Regions from separate parts of the Niveispirillum sp. BGYR6 genome, predicted to be linked through region 2. Evidence: predicted binding sites of a transcription regulator. Region 2 holds the regulator's gene; the other holds the start of a gene.
What was found. The regulator LexA, encoded in region 2, represses DNA repair genes until DNA is damaged. The targets are predictions, from matches to a motif close to ATGTTCTANTTTGGTTC.
Positions count from the first base shown of each region.

Region 1 (7,340 bases), on a different contig from region 2:
TTATCTTCTGCCCATGGGTTCCCCGCCCGAATGATGTGAGGAAAAGCCGATGCTGCTGCGCCATGCCCCCGATCTGGGCGAACGCGATGTGACGCCCCAGGCGCTCTATCTCAGCCGCCGTCATCTGCTGGCCGGGGCTGGTGGGCTGCTGCTGGCCGGCAGTGCCGCCGCCGCCCCGCTGACGGCGGCCAAAAGCAGCCTTTCCACGGACGAGCCTCCTACGCCCCTGAAGGACATCACCAGCTATAATAATTATTACGAGTTCGGCGTTGATAAGTCGGAGCCGGCGCGCAATGCGCATCGGCTGACCACCAGCCCTTGGAATGTGCAGGTGGATGGCATGGTGGCCAAACCCACCAACTTTGCCCTGGAAGATATCATCAAGCCGGCCAAGCTGGAGGAGCGCATCTACCGGATGCGCTGCGTGGAAGGCTGGTCGATGGTGATCCCCTGGATCGGCTTCCCCCTGGCCGATCTGCTGGCGCGGGTGGAGCCGCTGGGCAGCGCCAAATATGTGGCCTTTGAAACGGCCCTGCGCCCCAATGAGATGACGGGGGTGGGCGGTTTCCTGAAGGTGCTGGACTGGCCCTATCGGGAGGGCCTGCGCCTGGATGAGGCGCTGCACCCGCTGACCCTGCTGGCCGTGGGGCTGTATGGGGAGACGCTGCCCAACCAGAATGGGGCGCCGCTGCGTCTGGTGGTGCCGTGGAAATATGGTTTCAAGGGCATCAAATCCATCGTCCGCATCACCCTGACGGACAAGCAACCGCAGACCAGCTGGAACATGCAGGCGCCGCAGGAATATGGCTTCTATTCCAACGTCAATCCGGAGGTCGATCATCCGCGCTGGAGCCAGGCGACCGAGCGGCGGATCGGGGAAGGCGGGCTGTTCGCCAAGCGCCGGCCGACCCTGCCCTTTAATGGCTATGCCGATCAGGTGGCCGGGCTTTATACCGGCATGGATTTGCGGAAATTCTATTGATGGCTGCCCTGCCGCGCTGGCTGCGCCAGCCTGCCTTCCCCTCCTGGCCGCTCTATCTGCTGGGGCTGGTGCCGGGTGTCTGGCTGTTTGTCCAGGCGCTGACGGATAATCTGGGGGCCGATCCGGCCAAGGCGCTGGAACGCGGCCTGGGGGAATGGGCGCTGCGGCTGATCATTCTGGGGCTGGCCATCACGCCGCTGCGCCAGTCGCTGGGCATCAACTGGCTGCGCTATCGCCGGGCGGTGGGGTTGCTGGCCTTCTTCTATGTGCTGGCCCACCTGATCACATATATCCTGCTGGATCAGGGGCTGGATTGGGCGGCCATCGGCGCCGATATCCTGAAACGGCCTTATATCACCATCGGGATGCTGGGCTTTGTGCTGCTGCTGCCGCTGGCGGTGACCTCCAACAATGCCATGATCCGCCGGCTGGGCGGCGTGCGCTGGCGCCGGCTGCATCGGCTGGTCTATCCGGCAGCGCTGGCCGGGGCCGCCCATTTCCTGCTGCTGGTGAAATCCTGGCCGCTGGAGCCCATCATCTATGCCACCATCGTGGTGGCCCTGCTGGGCTGGCGTCTGCTGCCCCGTGGCGGGCGTGAGCGACCCGCCACGGGGAGACTTTAAAAATCAACAGCCCACCACATTGACGGCCAGCCCACCCAGGCTGGTTTCCTTATATTTGGAACTCATCTCCACGCCGGTCTGGCGCATGGTTTCAATCACCGCGTCCAGGGAGACGACGTGGCTGCCATCGCCGCGCAGGGCCAGATAGGCGGCATTGATCGCCTTCACCGCGCCCATGGTGTTGCGTTCGATGCAGGGCACCTGCACCAGCCCGCCGATCGGGTCGCAGGTCAGGCCCAGATTATGTTCCATGCCGATCTCGGCGGCATTTTCGATCTGCTGGTTATTGCCGCCCAAGGCTGCGGTCAGCCCGGCGGCGGCCATGGAACAGGCCACCCCGACTTCCCCCTGGCAGCCCATTTCGGCCGCCGAGATGGAAGCGCGAATCTTGTACAGAAAACCGATGGCCGCCGCCGTCATCAGCAAGGTGCGCGATCCGGCGCGGTTGGCGCCGGAGACAAAGGTCTCATAATATTTCAGTACGGCGGGCAGGATGCCGGCCGCCCCATTGGTGGGGGCTGTCACCACCCGGCCGCCGGCGGCATTCTCCTCATTCACGCTCAGCGCATAGAGGCTGACCCATTCGAACACGTGGGACGGCTCGATGCGGGGCATACTGGCCATCAGGGTCTGATGCAGGGAACGGGCGCGGCGGCGCACCTTCAGCCCGCCCGGCAGGATGCCATCCTGCCGGCAGCCGCGCTCGATGCAATCCAGCATGGCCTGGCGCACCTTGTCGACAAACTCCACCGTCTCGGCCCGGCTACGGAACGCCTCCTCATTGGCCCAGACAATATCGGCGATGGACAGGCCCTGCTGTTCCCCGATGGTCAGCAGCTCGGCACCGGAACTGAACGGGTGGGGCAGGGTGACATTGGGCCGGTCGCCGGCATCGGCCCCTTCCATGCGGATGGCCCCGCCGCCCACGGAATAGAAAACCTGCTCCAACTGCCGCCCATCGACATAATGCGCGGTAAAGCGCATGGCATTGGCATGGAAGGGCAGGAATTCCCCCATGCGGAAGCGCAGATGGTCCGCTTCCACAAAATGGATCGCCGTACCACCGCCCAGCGGCAGTGACTGGTCACGCGCGATGGCGGCGATCAGGTCCGGCACGGCATTGGGATCGATGCGGTCCGGCAGCCAGCCGGACAGGCCCAGCAGCACGGCATGGTCGGTGGCATGGCCCTTGCCGGTCAGCGCCAGCGAACCATAAAGATCGCAGGTGACCATATGCGGCTGGCCATGGGCGGTGGCCATGGCGGCAAAGACCGCCCCCGCCCGCATGGGCCCCACCGTGTGGGAACTGGACGGGCCGATGCCGATGGTGAACAGATCGGTCACCGAAAGGGAAGGGAACAGCGGGGCGGCGGCAATGGTCACGATGGCGGACACTCCTTGCGTGGCGGCTTTTTCTGCCGCCCGGTTGTGCCCGCTCTGTCTGTTTGCCTGAGATCGCTATCCCTTCGGCGGGCGCGCGAAGCGCCACTTTCCAGATATTATGTCCGACGGGTCCTTTTGCCTGAGAGTTTCCGGGGCGGTTGCTCCTTCGGCGCTGGCGCAGGGCCAGTCTCTCCCTCGTCGGGTAGCATCCATTCCATTGTTGCAGGGCTGCTGTCAAGCCATGCCGTTCGCCCAGCAAACCGCCTGTTCCACCTGATCCCCTTCCAGCACCCGCAACAGGGCGACCAGCCCGCCGCTGCGCCCCGGCTGGCGTTGCACCCGGTAAATATGCGTCCACAGCCCGCGGCTGCGATGCAGCACCACGAACAGGGCGCGGTCGCCCTCGGTGGGGCCGACCGGCTGCACCTGATCGCCCGGGGCGGCAATCAGGTCACGCAGCCATTCATCACCCGGATGAAAGGGGGCGGGGGCCAAGGGTGCGGTCACAAACATCATGCACTCCACAAAAGGCACCAACAGGGCCACAGGAGGCAGGCGTGACGGGACCAGGCCAAAGGGTGGAGAGGGAATCGCCGCCCGCTTCGTTGCCAGTAAACCGGCCGCATCGCCCCGTCAGAGGCCGCCACCTTGCCCGGGTCGGCAGGTTGGCGCCGGACCCAAGTCCGGCTCTGGATGCTGGAAGAAATCTTCCTGGTGCCGCTTTTATCCCAGTTGGGCCGGCCGCGCAAGGGTATGAAAAAACCCCGCCCGGCGAAAGACCGGGCGGGGCTGCAGAACGATCCCCGTGCGAGGGAGAAAGGATCATTCGGGGCTGGACGCATCCCCATCGCTCTCCGGCGTGCCCATCATGGCGCCCGCCACGATGCCGGCATTGGCGCGGATTTTCTGTTCGATGCTGTCGGCCACGGCCGGGTTGCTGCGCAGGAAGGTCTTGGCGTTTTCACGCCCCTGCCCAATGCGCTGCCCGTCATAGGAGAACCAGGAACCGGATTTGTCCACCACGCCGGCCTGGATGCCCAGATCCAGCAGTTCACCCACCTTGGACACGCCTTCGCCATACATGATGTCGAATTCGACGACCCGGAAGGGCGGGGCCATCTTGTTCTTCACCACCTTCACGCGGGTCTGGTTGCCGGTGACGGTTTCCCGATCCTTGATGGCGCCGATGCGGCGGATATCCAGGCGGACAGAGGCATAGAATTTCAGCGCATTACCGCCGGTCGTCGTTTCCGGATTGCCGAACATGACGCCGATCTTCAGGCGGATCTGGTTGATGAAGATCACCAGACAGCGCGACTTGGAGATGGAGCTGGTCAGCTTGCGCAGCGCCTGGCTCATCAGGCGGGCGTGCAGGCCGACATGGCTGTCGCCCATTTCGCCTTCCAATTCGGCGCGCGGCACCAGGGCCGCCACCGAATCCACCACCAGCACGTCGATAGCACCGGAGCGCACCAGCGTGTCGGCGATTTCCAGCGCCTGTTCGCCGGCATCGGGCTGGGAGATCAGCAGCTCATCCACATCCACGCCCAGCTTGCGGGCATAGGAGGGGTCGAGCGCATGTTCAGCATCCACAAAGGCGCAGACGCCGCCATTCTTCTGTGCCTGGGCGATGGCGTGCAAGGCCAGCGTGGTCTTGCCCGAGCTTTCCGGCCCATAAATTTCAACGATGCGGCCACGTGGGAGACCGCCGATACCCAGGGCGATATCCAAACCCAGCGAACCGGTGGACACGACTTCCATTTCGGAAATCGCCTCCTTGGCACCGAGCTTCATGATGGAGCCCTTGCCAAAGGCGCGTTCGATCTGGCCGAGTGCTGCGTCCAGAGCTTTTTGCTTGTCCATGGGTGTTTCAACCAGACGAAGTGGAGCTGCCGACATAATTGTCCCCTTCCTTCTCGCACGGATAGGTGTCTGCGTTCAACTGAACCTGTTGTACGCGGTTTGTTCTTGGCTGCCAAGTGGAAATGTTCTTATTCCGTTCGCGTTCATGCGCCCCCTGTCGCGGCAACCCGAAAGGCGTTAGGATCGGCCCCATGATATTGCCCTGTCGCCCCCTGGCATTGTCCGCCTTTACGCTGCTGACCGCTGTTGCCGCCGCGGGGGCGGAGCCATCAGCTGCGCCGGAAAAGGAGGCGTCGCCCCCCGTGGCGGATGAGGTGATCGTCACCGGGCGACGCAATGGGGAACCCGGCTTTCAGGAACAGCAGGAATATCACGATCAGGAATATCGCCGCCTGAAGCAGATTTACGATCCCGATCCGCCGCCGATTCCGCGCAGCGATCAACTGACGCGGATGCCGGAGGCCGTATCCTCCACCGTGCAGGGCCAGCCCACGCTGATGGAACGGTTCTGATGGCCGTGAGTGTGAAGGATTTGGTCGCCGCCGCCGGTCAAGCAGAGTCGCGGGGCGACGGGCCGGGCGCGTTTGCCCTGTGGGAACAGGTGCTGACCCTCGCGCCCGACCATGCCATTGCCCTGCTGACCCTGGGGGATGCGGCACGGCGGGCCGGCGACAAAGGGCGGGCGGAAAGCCTGTTGCGCCGTGCCCTGGCCGCATCCCCAGCCCTGGTTCCCGCCCGCTGTGCCCTGGCCAACCTGTTGCTGCATGATGGGCGGGAGGCGGAGGCGGGCACGCTGCTGGCCAAGGCGGCGGAGATGGCCCCCGACACGGCCTATGTCTGGCGCGATCTGGGCCTGTTCCACCGGGTGACGGGTGACGCCGAAGCCGCTCTGGCCGCGTTTGAACGCGCCCTGGCCCTGGCACCGGATGATAAAGCCTCGGCCCTGGGGCGTGCGCTCTGCCTGTTGCGGCTGGGCCGCTGGGGGGAGGGGTTTGCCGCCTATCATCACCGCTGGTCAGTGGCCGCCCGCCCGCCCCGGCACGTTCATATTCCCCCCTGGCAGGGGGAAGAGCTGTCGGGAAAACACATCCTGGTCTGGGATGAACAGGGGGCAGGCGACACCATCATGTGCGCCCGCCTGATCCGCCAGCTGGAAGCGCTGGGCGCGCGCGTGACGTTTGAGCTGCCCCCGGCCCTGCTGCCCTTGTTCCTGGATGGACGATTCGGCCGCCCCCTGGCACGTGGCAAGCCGGTGCCGGCGGCCGATTTCCAGGTGGCCCTGCTGGACCTGCCAGGCCTGTTGGGCCTGACACCGACGAGTATCCCCTGGGACGGACCCTATCTTGCCGCCGATCCGGCTATGGCCGCGCTCTGGGCCGGACATCTGCCCAAGCGGCCGGGGCGGCTGCGCATTGGGTTCAGTTGGGCGGGCAACCCCGCCCATCCGGGCGACCGCTGGCGCAGCCCCGGTCTGGCCGCCTTTGCCCCGCTGCTGCAACGGCGGGAGGTGGATTGGTATGCGCTGCAGGTGGCCAGCGGGCGGGAGGAACTGGCCGCCCTGCCGCTGCCCCCCCATGTCACCGACCTGGGTGGGGCCGTCAGCACCTGGATGGACAGTGCCGCCATCCTGTCCCATCTGGACCTGCTGATCACACCCGACAGCGGGCTGGCCCATCTGGCCGGGGCCATGGGACGGCCGGTCTGGACCCTGATCGCCACCGATACCGACTGGCGCTGGCTGGCGGGGGAGGGGAAGACCGGCTGGTACCCCACCATGCGCCTGTTCCGGCAGGTGCGTTGTGGGGACTGGGCCGGATTGCTGAACCGGCTGAATCATGCACTTCCCGCGTGAAATCGGGAAACGTTAACAACGTATAAATAAAGCATTTCTTGCGAACATGGCCGGGACTGGGCAAAATCCACCGGTTTTTGCTTCCCCTGCTTTTCGCCGGAGGGTCTCCATCATGGCCGCAACCATCCTTTCCGCTGTGCTGGACCTGATGCCGGATGGGGTGGCGATCTATGATGCGCAGGAACGGCTGGTGCTGACCAATCCGGCCCTGCGGGCGATGTTCCCCATTCTGGCCAACCTGATGGAGCCCGGCATTTCGTTTGAGGTGCTGTTGCGCGCCAGCATTGAGGTGGGGGATAATCTCCACGCGCTGGGCCATGACCGGGAGGAATATATCGCCCAGCGTCTGCGGGAATTCCGCGACCCGGACCCGGTCCCGCAGGAAATTCTGCTGGCTGACGGGCGCTGGGTGCGGGTGCAGGACCAGCGCCTGCCTGATGGCGGCCTGCTTTGTCTGCGGACGGATATTTCCGACCAGAAGCGGCAAGAGTTGCGCTTGCAGGAAAGTGAGCAACGTTATCGCCAACTGGTGGATCTGACACCGGATGGCATTGTCGTGCATGATAGCCAGGGCCTGTTCCGCTTCCTCAACAAGGCGGGCCGCGTCATCATGGGCATGTCGCCCGATGAAAGTCTG
Region 1 covers NZ_JANLNL010000001.1:894,733-902,072, reverse strand. The annotation lists gene msrP (protein-methionine-sulfoxide reductase catalytic subunit MsrP) at 50-982, shown strand; gene msrQ (protein-methionine-sulfoxide reductase heme-binding subunit MsrQ) at 982-1,605, shown strand; gene PCJ49_RS03820 (L-serine ammonia-lyase) at 1,609-2,988, opposite strand; glycine riboswitch at 3,107-3,194, opposite strand; gene PCJ49_RS03815 (hypothetical protein) at 3,223-3,504, opposite strand; SAM-I-IV-variant riboswitch at 3,580-3,690, opposite strand; gene recA (recombinase RecA) at 3,811-4,851, opposite strand; gene PCJ49_RS03805 (hypothetical protein) at 5,043-5,363, shown strand; gene PCJ49_RS03800 (tetratricopeptide repeat protein) at 5,363-6,703, shown strand; gene PCJ49_RS03795 (PAS domain S-box protein) at 6,816-7,340, shown strand, end outside.
Region 1: the regulator LexA is predicted to act here: its motif matches at 4,974-4,990, upstream of recA (recombinase RecA).

Region 2 (7,340 bases):
TTGCCCACCGAAACCCGATGGTTGGAGACGCGGCCGGTGACAGGCGCACGCACCTGGGTAAATTCCAGGTTCAACGCGGCGGCCCGCTGCTGCGCCTCCGCCGCCAGCAGGCCGGCCTGGGCCGCCTGCAGGCTCTGCGACCGGGTATCCAGCACCGATTGCGACACGGCCTGGGTCTGCCGCAGATCGCGCGCCCGGTTCAATTCCCGGTCCGCCAGCGTCACCTGGGATTTGGCCTGCGCCACGGCCGCCTGGGCGCCATCCAGCGCCGCCTGATAGGGGCGCGGGTCGATGATGAACAGCAGGTCGCCCTTGTTCACCAGGTCGCCATCATGGAAATTGACGGAGGTGAGATAGCCGCTGACCCGCGCCCGGATCTCCACCCCCTCAACGGCGGTGAAGCGGCCAGTATATTCATCCCATTCATGGATGTTCTTTTGCAGCGGCTGGCTGACCACCACCTGCGGGGCGGCGGGTGCCGTGCCCTGCCCCGTCTCATTCTTTCCACAGCCGGCCAGCGCCAATGCGCCCGCCACGCCCATAGCCACGGCAAGCAGCTTGCCCCTGCGCATGGATCAATCCCCTGACTTTTTCGAAGTTGGGGGAAGAATGACAAGTTATTTGTCAGACGACTTGCAGAATCTTGCGATGACAGCGGAAATTTCCAGCAAGGCTGCCATTTTTCTGCCGGGAAACAATGTGTGCGCCCCATCACAGACGGGGGCCGATTCATGTTGCAGCGCACACTGTTCATTAAACTGGCTGGCCGGCCGCGCTTTCAGGAAAAAGCCCTTGGAAAACAAGGCTGAAGAGAAAACGGCCCGCCGGGAGGGGCGGGCCGTGGAGCATCAGGCGGGGCGGGTCACATGGCCCATTTTGCGGCCGGCCTTGGCCTCCCCCTTGCCATAAAGGTGCAGCCGCGCCCCCGGTTCGGCCACCAGGGCGGGCCAGTTATCGGCATCGCTGCCGATCAGATTGGTCATGACACAGGGGGCGCGCAGCCGGGTGGAGCCCAACGGCAGGCCGCAGACGGCCCGCACGAGCTGTTCAAACTGGCTGGTCTCCGCAAACTCGATGGTCCAATGACCGGAATTATGCGGACGCGGGGCCATTTCATTGACCAGCACCCGACCGTCGCGGGTGACAAACATCTCCACCGCCAGCAGGCCGATAACACCCAACGCCTCTGTCAGGGCCAGCGCCGTCCGCGTCGCCTCCGCCGCCACATCATCGCTGACATTGGCGGGCACGGTGCTGGTATCCAGGATGCCATCCTTATGCCGGTTTTCCACCACCGGATAGGCTGCCATCTGCCCATCATGGCCGCGCGCCACGATGACGGAGACCTCACAGGCGAAATCGACAAAGCCTTCCAGCACCGCCATATCGGTGCCCAGCGCGGCCCAGGCGGCCGCCAGATCGGTATCGGCGGCTATCCGCACCTGACCCTTGCCGTCATAGCCCATACGGTTGGATTTCAGGATCGCCGGCACCCCCAGCTCCGCCACCGCCTGTTTCAAGGCGGCGACACTGTCCACGGCGCGGAAAGGGGCGGTGCCCAGGCCCAGACCATTGGCGAAATTCTTTTCCGCCAGCCGTTCCTGCGCCACCGCCAGGACGGCGGCACCGGGATGCACGGCAACATGGCGGGAGAGGAATTCCACCGTCTCCGTCGGCACATTCTCCCATTCCAGGGTGACGACGGCGACGTCATCAGCAAAGCGCGACAGGGCGCGGCGGTCATGCCAGCCGGCCTGGGTGTGGCTGGCCACCACCTGACCGCAGGAACTGTCCATGCCCTCCGGCGCGAAGACATGCACCTTATAGCCCAAGCGGGCGGCGGCCAGCGCGGTCATGCGGCCCAACTGGCCGGCACCGAGCATACCGATGACGGAGCCGGGGGGAATCATCGTCATATGAGGGCCCTCAGGAAAGCCGGGATCAAACGGGATCGTCGACCGGAATGTCGGCAACGCTATCGGTCTGGCGCGCACGCCACGCCGTCAGCCGTGCATCCAGATCCGGGTCGGACAAGGCCAGGATGGATGCGGCCATCAGGCCGGCATTGATGGCCCCGGCCTTGCCGATGGCCAGCGTGCCCACCGGCACGCCGCCGGGCATCTGCACGATGGACAGCAGGCTGTCCTGCCCCTTCAGCGCGTGACTTTCCACCGGCACACCCAGCACCGGCAGCGTGGTCATGGATGCGGCCATGCCCGGCAGATGGGCGGCACCGCCGGCACCGGCGATGATCACCTGCACCCCGCGCCCCTTGGCGCCGGTGGCATAATCATAAAGCCGCTGCGGCGTGCGGTGGGCGGAAATGATGCGCGCCTCAAACGGCACGCCAAGATCAGCCAGCACATTGGCGGCATGTTTCATCGTGGCCCAGTCAGACTGGCTGCCCATGATGATGCCAACAGGCACCTTGGCATCGGTGGAAGAGATGTTGCTGGACAAGGTACCGGCTCCCTAATCACCGATCGGGTCTTGGAAGCGGCGGATTATAGGCAGCAGCGGGCCCGAAACAACCGCCGGACATGCAACGCCGCCCGGCAGAAAAGCGGGTAAATCAGGCGATGATATCCGGCACCAGCTGGCTTTCCAGCCGGGCGATCAAATCCTTCAGCAAAAGCTTGCGCTTCTTCAGCCGCTGAATCTGCAACTGATCCAGGGGAGCCTGACCGGCCAGACGCTGGATGATATCGTCCAGGTCACGATGCTCCATACGGAGCGTCGCCAGCTTCTCCTTCAGCGCATGTTGCTCGTTCATCGGGTTCCGCGTCGCACGTCAATCTCAGGCGATCCAGCGCCCGGGCGACTGCATATCACAAAACGCCGTGCGGGTGGTGAACGCAATTTCAAAACGGGAGCCTTGACCAGAGCGGCGGCCGGACAGGGTCAGGAACCGACATGCGGATCGGCCGCCATGCGGGCCAAAGGCAGCAGATCGGTCCAGCCATAGGCCACCTCTGACAGGCGCTGGCCGGCAAAGCTGATCGGCTGTTCGGCCAGCAGCACCCCGCCCATCCGTTCATAAAAGAACCGACTGGGATTGTCGCGCAGCACCCAGACCACGGCCGTGTGCAACCCGGCCCCCAGCAGATCCTGCGCCATCGCCCCCAGCAGGCGCCGCCCCCAGCCGCGCCCATGCACATGATCGGCCAGATAGACGGCATAGAATTCCCCGCCATAGCCGGCAAGGCTGGTGCGCTGCGGCCCGCAGGAGGCAAAACCGACAATCGCCTGCCCCTCCCCCTGCACCACATAGGTGCGCCGCGCCCGCACGCCGGAGGAGAGCAGCGCCCGCCAGCGGCGGGAATGGGTATCGACAGACAGGCTGATCAGATAATCGTCCGGCAACATGCCGGCATAGGTCGACCGCCAGCTATCGACATGCACAGCCGCGATGCCAGCGGCATCGGCTGGCTGGGCGGGACGGATCAGCGGCGTTGTGGCCATGGGCGGACCTCCGGGCAAGCCAGACCAGAACCATATGCTGCCCCAGATTCGCCCATCTGACCAGCCCCGCCAGCAGGGAGCGACACCTCTTCGCGGACACTGCGCATTGACAAGTGCGGCCGGGTGCGGCTGGATTGGCGCAACAAAGCGAGACGAGAGAAACCAAGATGACGATCGAGGAACGCAGGGCCGTGCATCTGCGCATCACGGGCAAGGTGCAAGGTGTGTGGTATCGCGGCTGGACCGTGGAACAGGCGCGGTTGCGCCAGTTGGATGGCTGGGTGCGCAACCGGACCGATGGCAGCGTGGAGGCCGTGCTGGCCGGCCAGGGATCGGACATCGACGCCATGCTGGATGCCTGCTGGCAAGGCCCGCCCTCGGCCAAGGTGATCAATGTTCAGGTGACGGAGGCCGACGATCCTGGCCTGATCGGCTTTGACCAACGGTCTGACGCCTGAGCGAGCGATACCTGACAGCGCTTATTGATCGCCGGCCAGACAGCCATGTTCCACCGATTGCGCCGCCAATTCCTGGAACTGCGCCAGATAGCGCCCATCCACGGCGATGTTGGGATCACGGATCGTATCGGCATTCAACTGCCGCATCTGACTGTTGATCCGGTCACAGGGGCTGGTGCAGGCACCAAGCCCCAGCAGAGCCGTCACCAGCAAAAACGGCCCAGGCCGCAGGGCGAGAAGGGAGCGGGAAAGTGGGCGGTGCATCATCACACGCTTCTGACAAAGGGAAAAATTCAGGCTGACCCTGAACCGATCCCCCGGCCAAAGCACGGCCGCATGGTGACGGGATTGCGGCAGAAAGCCCCGTCACCCCCGCCCGATCATCAATAACGGCGGATCAAACCGACCAGCCGACCCTGCACATTCACCCGATCTGCGCCAAAAACGCGGGTTTCATAGGAGGGGTTGGCCGGTTCCAGCGCAATGGAGTTACCCTTACGGCGCAGCCGCTTCAGCGTCACTTCCTGTTCATCCACCAGGGCCACCACGATGGTGCCATTCTCTGCCATGTCGCAGCGCTGGATGATCACCGTATCCCCATCCAGAATCCCGGCCTCCACCATACTGTCGCCGGCCACTTCCAGCGCATAATGGTCGCCGGTGGCCAGCAGGGTGGCCGGCACCTCAATGCTGGCGGAACTGTCGCGCATCGCCTCAATCGGCAAGCCGGCGGCGATCCGGCCATAAAGCGGCAGCGACACCGCCTCCGCATCATTGCCATTGGCCGAGCGGCCGGGCAGCGCGCCGCGGAAATCCCCCCGGATGACATTGGGCTTGAACTTGGACTCTGCCGCCACCGGGGCGGCGGCGGCCTTGGCAGCGCGCGGGACCGGCGGTTCCGGCAGGCGCAGCACCTCCAGCGCGCGGGCGCGATGCGGCAGGCGGCGGATGAACCCCCGCTCCTCCAGCCCGGTGATCAGACGATGGATACCGGATTTGGACTTCAGCCCCAGCGCATCCTTCATTTCATCGAACGAGGGGGAGACGCCGCCTTCATTCAGCTTCTCATTGATGAAGATCAGCAATTCCTGTTGCTTGCGCGTCAGCATCGTTACCCCTCGCCGCTTTCCGGATGCCCTGAACGGTTTCCCGCCAAACTCCCGCAATCATATAGAACAATCCCGGAACGTCAACCGGATGTTCCGTCTTGGTTCCAATTTCTTGCAAACGTTGGCATCGGGATGCGGCGGGGAGCGGGATTTCGCGTTAAACGATCGGTGATTACAGAGCGTCCAGCGGCATGATCCGCACCCTGTCCCCCGGTGCCACCGCCGGGGCGTGGGGATCGCGCAGAATCAGACAATCGGCCCAGGCCAGCCGGCTCAACATGCCGCTATCCTGTTTCGGGAAGGGGGTCGCCACCTCCCGCCCCTGTGCATCACGGGAAAGTTTGGCGCGGATGAAATCCGCCCGGCTGTCATTGGTGCCGAGATTGCCGCCGATCAGAGCCTCGCGCGTCTCATCCGCCGTCGGCAGGCCCTGCATGGCCAGTAGCAGCGGGCGCAGGAACAGCCAGGCGCAGACCAGGGCAGAGACAGGGTTGCCGGGCAGGCCCAGCATGGGCACACCCTTGATGCGGCCGAACATCAGCGGCTTGCCGGGCCGCATGGCGATTTTCCAGAAATCCAGCTCCAGCCCCGCACTGCCCAGCACGGAACGGACAAGATCATGTTCACCGACCGAAGCGCCGCCGATGGTCACCAGCAGGTCGGTGCCGCTGGCAGCGGCGGCCAGTTCGGCCAGACTGTCACGGTTGTCGCCGGCAATGCCCAGATCCACCGCCTCCCCACCCAGCTGGCGCACCAGGGCACAGAGCGCCAGGGAGTTGGAGCTGACAATCTGTCCCGGTGCCAGCGTATCGCCGGGCATCACCACCTCATCCCCCGTGGCGAGGATGGAGACGCGGGGACGGCGGCGCACTTTCAGCCAGGGCACATTCATGGAGGCCGCCAGCGCCAGATCGCGCACGGTCAACCGCCGCCCGGCCGGCACACCCACATCACCGATGCTGAAATCCTGCCCCGCCGGGCGTATCCAGCGGCCCGGCCCACCACCATCCCTTAACGTGACGGTGGCGCCGTGATCGTCCGCATCCTCCTGCACCACCACCGTATCGGCCCCATCGGGCAGCGCCCCGCCGGTGAAAATCCGCACTGCCTGCCCCGGCCCCACCGTACCGGCAAAGGGCCGCCCCGCCGGCGCTTCCCCGATGCGGGTCAAGGTCACCGGGAACGTGGCGATATCCGCCGTGCGCACGGCCCAGCCATCCATGGCCGAAACGGCCGTCGGCGGATGCGTCACCCGCGCCACCACATCGGCGGCCAGCACCCGGCCCAGCCCCTGGGTCAGGGGCACCTGTTCCGCCGGCAGCGGCTGGATATTGGCCAGGATACGGGCGCGGGCTTCGGAAAGGGGGATCATGGTGCGGCCCTATCTGTCAGATCGACGGCTTAGAGTGGGTCCGGTTTAGTTGGAATTCGGAAATGGTTCTCACTGCCGTCACCCCGGCGCAGGCCGGGGTCCAGTTTCGTAGAGCAACGCGCTTGTGACCCTGGACCCCGGCCTGCGCCGGGGTGACGGTGTAGGTTGATCCAACCTAACCCTTACAAACTCTAATCCTCCTGCGGCCCTACATAAATCCCGCTCTTGCCGCCTTCCTTATAGGCAAGCTGGATGGCACCGATCACCATGCCCTTATCCACCGCCTTGCACATGTCATAGATGGTGAGCGCTGCAACGGACACCGCCGTCAGCGCCTCCATCTCCACGCCCGTGCGGCCTTTCAGTTTCACGGTGGCGCTGATTTCTACCTTCGATCCCGCCTCATCCAAGGTGAAATCCACCGACACTTTGGACAGGGCCAGCGGGTGGCAGAGCGGGATCAGATCGGCGGTTTTCTTGGCCGCCATGATGCCGGCCAGCCGCGCCACGCCCAGCACATCGCCCTTTTCCATGCCGCCGGCGCGGATCAGCGCCAGGGTTTCCGGCCGCATGGCAATATGGCCGCGCGCGTTGGCGATGCGGACCGTCTCCTCCTTGGCGGAGACATCCACCATGGCGGCGTTGCCGGCCTCATCAAAATGGGTCAGGCGGCCGGACATGGCTCAGGCTGCCGGGATGAAGGGGGTGGAGAGAAGGGCGCGGGTGGCGGCCGCCACATCGGGCTTGGCCATCAACGATTCCCCGATCAGGAAGCGCCGCGCCCCGGCGCCGGCCAGCCGCGACAGGTCAGCCGGGCTATGGATGCCGCTTTCCGCCACCAGATGCCGGCCGGCCGGCACCATGGCCGCCAGCCGTTCGGTGGTGGCCAGATCGATGGAAAGGGTCTTCAGGTTGCGGTTATTCACCCCCAGCAGACCG
Region 2 covers NZ_JANLNL010000002.1:691,897-699,236, forward strand. The annotation lists gene PCJ49_RS07115 (efflux RND transporter periplasmic adaptor subunit) at 1-572, opposite strand, end outside; gene PCJ49_RS07120 (5-(carboxyamino)imidazole ribonucleotide synthase) at 849-1,916, opposite strand; gene purE (5-(carboxyamino)imidazole ribonucleotide mutase) at 1,942-2,409, opposite strand; gene PCJ49_RS07130 (DUF465 domain-containing protein) at 2,573-2,773, opposite strand; gene PCJ49_RS07135 (GNAT family N-acetyltransferase) at 2,902-3,462, opposite strand; gene PCJ49_RS07140 (acylphosphatase) at 3,630-3,920, shown strand; gene PCJ49_RS07145 (hypothetical protein) at 3,942-4,187, opposite strand; gene lexA (transcriptional repressor LexA) at 4,304-5,029, opposite strand; gene glp (gephyrin-like molybdotransferase Glp) at 5,202-6,401, opposite strand; gene moaC (cyclic pyranopterin monophosphate synthase MoaC) at 6,593-7,081, opposite strand; gene trpC (indole-3-glycerol phosphate synthase TrpC) at 7,085-7,340, opposite strand, start outside.